3 regions of the Proteus sp. GOKU genome follow, and region 1 is predicted to be linked to each of the others. Evidence: riboswitches for the same ligand, from Rfam matches in the RefSeq annotation. Region 1 holds a riboswitch; each other region holds the start of a gene.
The links. A riboswitch is a leader RNA that binds a small molecule or an ion and turns the genes downstream of it on or off. The one in region 1 is predicted to bind thiamine pyrophosphate.
Positions count from the first base shown of each region.

Region 2: it holds a riboswitch for thiamine pyrophosphate, as region 1 does, so the genes downstream of both, thiB (thiamine ABC transporter substrate binding subunit) here and thiC (phosphomethylpyrimidine synthase ThiC) in region 1, are expected to answer to the same signal.
Region 3: it holds a riboswitch for thiamine pyrophosphate, as region 1 does, so the genes downstream of both, thiD (bifunctional hydroxymethylpyrimidine kinase/phosphomethylpyrimidine kinase) here and thiC (phosphomethylpyrimidine synthase ThiC) in region 1, are expected to answer to the same signal.

Region 1 is NZ_CP034105.1:3,746,985-3,749,259, forward strand. Features, by position in the region: gene nudC (NAD(+) diphosphatase) at 1-1, opposite strand, end outside; gene EHE21_RS17115 (HAD family hydrolase) at 147-827, shown strand; TPP riboswitch at 872-994, shown strand; gene thiC (phosphomethylpyrimidine synthase ThiC) at 1,136-2,275, shown strand, end outside.
Region 2 is NZ_CP034105.1:3,350,492-3,352,766, reverse strand. Features, by position in the region: gene thiB (thiamine ABC transporter substrate binding subunit) at 1-787, opposite strand, end outside; TPP riboswitch at 903-1,000, opposite strand; gene rppH (RNA pyrophosphohydrolase) at 1,113-1,643, shown strand; gene ptsP (phosphoenolpyruvate--protein phosphotransferase) at 1,652-2,275, shown strand, end outside.
Region 3 is NZ_CP034105.1:2,444,031-2,446,305, forward strand. Features, by position in the region: gene thiD (bifunctional hydroxymethylpyrimidine kinase/phosphomethylpyrimidine kinase) at 75-872, opposite strand; TPP riboswitch at 924-1,012, opposite strand; gene EHE21_RS11385 (hypothetical protein) at 1,177-1,386, shown strand.

The DNA of each region.
Region 1 (2,275 bases):
TAACGACCATTCTATCCAAAATAATGATATAGAATAGAGGATACTCTTTTTAGCAAGAACCACTCAATGAATTATGACTATCTTCTATAATTCATTAACATTCTTAAATAGAAATATAAATTTTATTAATAGTAAGAACCGTTATAATGACAGATAAAATAAAAAACAGAATTGCTATTTTTGATCTAGATGAAACACTTTTAGCAGGCGATTCTAGTCGCTTATGGACAAACTATTTGTGGGATAAAAAAATAGTCACAGATCCTCATTTTCTAAAACTAGATGAACAAATGATCGCAGACTATTACGCTGAAAAGCTGGATATAGACCAATATCTATTTCAACATCTGGCATATTTTAAACATCATGATATAAGTAAAATAAATCATTGGGTTAATGACTTCACTGAAACAAAAATTCAGCCTCTACTTTACCCACAAGGAATATCAATAATTACACAATATCGACAGCAAAATATTCCCGTTATAATTATTTCAGCGACAATGTCCTTTCTAGTTCACGCTATTGCAAAACAACTCAATGTGGATGTTTCAATGGGTATTGATATGCAAATTAAGGACAATCATTACACCGGATTTATTGAAGGCATTCCTACATTTCGAGAAGGAAAGGTTGAGCGTTTAAATCAATGGAAAGAAGCCAGTAACATTAACAATATTTATATTTATTTCTATACTGATTCATCTAATGATCTCCCATTATGTTACCAAGCGGATCGCGTTATCGCGGTTAATGCAGATAAAAAATTAACTCAAGTTTCAGATGAAAAAGCGTGGGAACAACAACATTGGGGTTTAAATAAATAACCCATGTCGGACTTGTAGTTTTTAAAATCTTTCATATACTGGACATCTTCTTGTCGGAGTGCCTAGTGTTTATAAGGCTATTATAAACACAGGCTGAGACCGTTAATTCGGGATCCGCGGAACCTGATCGGGTTAATACCCGCGAAGGGAACAAGAGTGATTCGACCTTTTGATAGCTTCATTGCGTATATTTTTTACACACCTATATACACCTATCTGTCGATACTCCCTGCGACCTCCAGACAAGCATTTTTCTCAATATTCACCCGACAGGCGATTAGCCTGCATGATATTTATTAGGAAATGCTATGTCCCAAAATCAAACTATATCCGTTAAAGATATTTCACCAACAAACAACAAACAGCGCCCACGAAAAGAGCAGCGTGATGCAGCTCAAGAGTTTATCAGCACCATTCAAGGTGTTAGTTTCCCAAATTCAAACCGCATTTACCTCGAAGGATCACGTGCTGATATTCAAGTTCCAATGCGTGAGATCCAACTTGATAAAACGCTAGTCGGAGGATCAAAAGATTCCCCTATTTTTGAAGATAATGAACCTGTACCTGTATATGACACATCAGGCCCTTATGGCGATCCGGCTTCTCAACTCGACGTTAATCTTGGATTAAAAAAAATACGACAACCATGGATTGATGAACGCAATGATACTGAAGCACTTTCTCTTTTAAGTTCGGATTTCACTCAACAGCGCCTTTCTGATGCAGGATTAGAGCATCTACGTTTTCCCTTAAAACCAAGCCCTAAAAAAGCGCTAAATGGTAAAAGTGTGACGCAATTGCATTATGCTCGCCAAGGCATTATTACGCCTGAAATGGAGTTTATTGCTATTCGTGAGAATATGGGTCGAGAGAGAATTCGTAGCGAAGTTTTACGTCAACAACATGCAGGGTTCAGCTTCGGTGCGCATCTCCCCGATAATATTACCCCTGAATTTGTACGCCAAGAAGTTGCTGCTGGTCGAGCTATCATTCCTGCCAATATCAATCACCCTGAATCAGAGCCTATGATTATTGGACGAAATTTCTTAGTGAAAGTGAATGCCAATATTGGAAACTCCTCTGTAACCTCCTCCATTGAGGAAGAAGTTGAAAAGCTGATTTGGTCTACACGCTGGGGAGCGGATACCGTAATGGATCTCTCAACAGGTCGTTATATTCATGAAACGCGTGAGTGGATCATTCGTAACAGTCCGGTTCCTATCGGCACAGTTCCAATTTATCAAGCACTCGAGAAAGTTAACGGTATTGCTGAAGATCTCACTTGGGAAATGTTCCGAGATACCTTGCTTGAACAAGCAGAGCAAGGCGTTGATTACTTTACTATTCATGCAGGCGTGTTGTTACGTTATGTGCCTATGACGGCAAAACGCCTAACGGGCATTGTGTCTCGCGGTGGTTCGATCATGGCAAAATGGTGTTTATCGCAT
Region 2 (2,275 bases), 400 kb from region 1:
CAGGGGTTAACATGAACTGCATAAATTGCTGTGCTAATTCAGGTTGTTTGCTCGATTTGAGTTTTGCGGCAACTTCGACTTGTAAGTAGTGTCCTTCATCAAAAATCGCTGCGGCATAGTTATCTTTTTTATCCGCTAGAATGTGATAACCCGGGGATGATGTGTAACTAAGCACAAAATCACCTTCGCCTTTTAAGAATAAGCCATAAGACTCACTCCAACCTTTAGTGACTGTCAGTGTTTTCTCTGACAATTTTTTCCATTCAGTAGCGGTGTTTTCAGGATAAAGCGACTGCATCCATAACATTAAACCTAAACCTGGAGTACTGGTACGAGGATCTTGATAGAGGATCTTCCATTGTTCTTTGCTGTTTAGGAGTTCAGCCATGCTTTTTGGCGGATTTTGGACACGGTTTTTGTCATAAATAAAAGCAAAGTAGCCGTAGTCATAAGGTACAAAGGTATCGTCAGTCCATTTTTCAGGTAAAGTGAGTTTGGATGTATCGATATTACTTGGTGCAAAAAGTCCGGTTTCTTTTGCTGCGTGGATCAAGTTGTTATCTAATCCTAAAATAATATCCGCCTTACTTTTATCACCTTCCATACGTAAGCGATTAAGTAGAGATACACCATCAGACAGAGCAACCAGTTTTAGTTCACAATCACATTGCTGTTCAAACGCTTTTTTTATTGCAGGTCCCGGACCCCAATCTGCGGTAAATGAATCATAAGTGTAAACAGTGAGTGTGGGTTTTTGTGCTAAGGCTTGAGTCGAAAAAGTGCTCATAATGCCCAGTGCGCCGAGCAGGAAAGTAAAGCGAAGCGATTTAGTTAACACGTTTAGTTCCTCAGTAAAAGTCAGGTAGGATCTGAGGAGTGAGGATGGCAAGCCAATGAATATTGCAACATCCTGACTCAAATCCCTACGCCAGTATTAGCTGGATCAGGTTCCACGAGTTTTTCTCAGCCTAGAAATAGAAAGGCACCCCGTTGAGACTTTCCCATTGTAGATAAATACGCGAGCCATGCAAAGTCTGTTGATAGAGGTTTACCGTCTGTGAGTAGTATGAAACAATGAGTTATCTTTCAAATTTGGTTATTGAGGTAGTCTAGTGATCGATGATGATGGCTACCGCCCGAATGTAGGGATTGTAATTTGTAATCGGCAAGGGCAAGTGCTTTGGGCTCGTCGCTATGGGCAACATTCATGGCAGTTTCCTCAAGGAGGAATTAACCCTGGAGAATCGCCAGAGCAGGCAATGTACCGAGAGTTGTTCGAAGAAGTTGGGTTAAGTCGCAAGGATGTCAAAATTCTTGCCTCCACACGTAACTGGTTACGTTACAAGTTACCTAAGCGTTTGGTGCGTTGGGACACAAAACCTGTTTGTATTGGACAAAAACAGCGTTGGTTCCTTTTGCAGTTAACAAGTAATGATAAAGACATCAATGTTCAACAAAGCAAAACGCCAGAATTTGATGGCTGGCGTTGGGTGAGTTATTGGTATCCAGTTCGACAAGTCGTCTCTTTTAAACGCGATGTTTATCGACGTGTAATGAAAGAGTTCGCACCAGTAGTCATGCCGTTGCAAGAACAAGTGTCTTTACCGCGTCCATCGTATGGATATCGGCGTAAAAGGTATTAGATAACACTATGCTGACACGTTTGCGAGAAATTGTAGAAAAAGTGGCTATGGCAGCAGGGCTTCCAGAAGCGCTTGAACTCTTAGTCAAGGAAACGTGTCAGGCAATGCACACGGATGTGTGTTCTATTTATCTTGCCGATAAACAACGTAGTTGTTTTTATCTTATGGCGACCAAAGGGTTAAAAAAACCTAGAGGGCGAGCCGTTAGCCTTTCATTTGATGAAGGCGTTGTTGGTGAAGTGGGTCGTCTTTCAGAACTTATCAACCTCGCTGATGTTCGTGAACATCCTAGTTTTAAATACCTTCCTCAAGTTAAAGAAGACGATCTCCGCGCTTTCCTTGGCGTTCCTATCGTTTATCGTCGCCAACTCCTTGGTGTATTAGTCGTTCAGCAAAAAGAGCGTCGCTTATTTAATGAGAGCGAAGAATCTTTTATGGTGACGCTGGCGACCCAGCTTGGTGCCACATTATCGCAAGTACAAACTAAAGGACTTTTTGGGCAATATCGTCAAAGTCGTATTAAAGCACTTTCAGTTTCTACTGGCGTGGTCATGGCTTATGGCTGGCAAGAAGTTTCTCAACCTATTCTTGAAAATGTTTTTAAAGCCAGTGCCCTTGATATAAAAGCAGAA
Region 3 (2,275 bases), 1.3 Mb from region 1:
TAGAGAGTTTGATCATAAAAATGAAAATAGAGCCATAAAGACTCTATTTAAGATAAGTGTTGTTGTAAGCCACATTACCACCAGCGATGAAAATGATGTACAGGGCCGAAGCCTTGTCCAACTTCTAAACTATCGGCATGTTCTAATGCTTGCTGTAAATAGGCTTTTGCTTGTTCAACACAAGTTTGCCAATCAGAAACTTGAGGACGAATAGCCGCTAAAGCGGCTGAAAGAGTACATCCTGTACCGTGGGTATTTTTTGTATTAACGCGTTTTGAAGTAAATCGCCACTCGCCATCTTGAGTAAATAACCAATCAGGGCTTTCATTTTCAGTTAAATGTCCCCCTTTCATCAACACCGCTTTGCATCCTTGTTTTAGTAATGCATAACCTTGTTGTTTCATCGTTATTTCATCTTTAGCGACTTCACAACCTAGCAGTGCTGCTGCTTCAGGTAAATTAGGCGTGATCAAATCAACCAAAGGCAAAAGCTGATTAACCATTTTATTAACTGCATCAGGCTGCAATAGCGGATCACCACTTTTTGCAATCATCACAGTATCAAGTACAACAAAAGGAATCGCATATTGCTGAAGTTTATTACAAACCACATCAATAATCGCGGCATTAGAGAGCATACCAATTTTGGCACTATCAATGCGAACATCAGATAAAACAGCATCTAATTGAGCAGCAACAAAATCGGGGGATAAATCATAGACACGACGGACACCACAGGTATTTTGAGCAACAAGTGCTGTCATTACTGTCGTGCCATAAACACCCAGTGCGGAAAATGTTTTCAGATCAGCCTGAATACCTGCACCACCACTAGGATCGGTGCCTGCGATAGACAATGCATTGAATCTCACTGATTAACTCCTCCTTTCACCAGTTACAGAAAAGTCGGGCTCTGTTAATCAGCAGAGTTACCTTGACTTCCCTACGCTGGCATTATCCAGATCAGGTTATACGGGTTCATCTCAGCCATAAGGCGCCCCGAGCCAAAGCCTGTAAATTCAGGCGATAAGGAGTATCGCACGCTCAAGATAAAGATGCTAGTAACCAGCGAGGATCGCTTTGTATATTTTTATCCGTTTTAACGATAATCGATATATTAATTGTCAGAAGAAGTGAATATGATAGAACATTAAATTAAATAACAGAATAAAATCAATGAGTTATAAAGACTATAATATAAATCTTGATAAATTATTAAGAATAAATAGCGCCAATGTTGAAAATACAATTCACTTTTTAAATGAAGGAGTTAACGATATTTCAATAAATTATTTTGAAATTCCAATCGGATACCGTTTAGTTAAATCATTACGTAAAGATCAATACAGACTTATCACCGCAGATAAAGAAAGTGAAACAGCCTAACTTGTTGAACTTAGACTTCGGCAAGATATTGTTTATGGAAAAACAACGTGTACTCAAATAAAAGTTTGGCGTTCCCGTCTTTCTAAACATCGTGATGCAAATAATGATTTTCCACGACCTATAGTCCATCACATCCTAAATGATTATCACATTATGATCACTTTAGAAGACCAACTAGGGATAAATAAACGATTTTGGGACATAATGATTTCATGGGCTTTTAGCAAAAAATATTTTATATCTCTTTCAAATAGAACAAAAGGTATTCATTCACTAACTACGTTAAACTGTTTAGATGAACTTTATGAAAAATGGGAAAATTATTACTGGAGTAAAGATCACGATACCCATCGGCTACTTATCATTAGCCAAGAAAAATTATCTCAATAATAAACAATATATTTCCTGAAAATGTGTGAATAAACATTATTCGCACGTTTTTGCTTTAGGATAATCTGCACAAAAAACCGACATTTCGCTAAACAAAACTTACACCACTTAAACGATTTATAAACCAACACAGAATTTTTCTTTTTTTTATTTAACTCTTTTTATTCGTTACTCTATTATCCTGCTGGAAATTAACCTCTTTTGATAAGCTGATGTTATTGATATTAAATTTATCTCAAATTGATATCAATATTTCAATTAAGTCATAAAAATAGATATTTTATAGATTTTTTCTATTGAAAATGGCTAAGCCTAAATTATATCTTACAGGCCTTACTTATCAGTTATTTATTTAAAATCTAATAAAAACTTAATTTTTTATTAAAAACAATACATTATCATAAAAAAATAACAGCATTTTATATCAGACAAAATTACGTTTATAAGTACAATAAATCTATTTATTTTCTTCTTAACCGATTCTAATCCCTTAAGATTT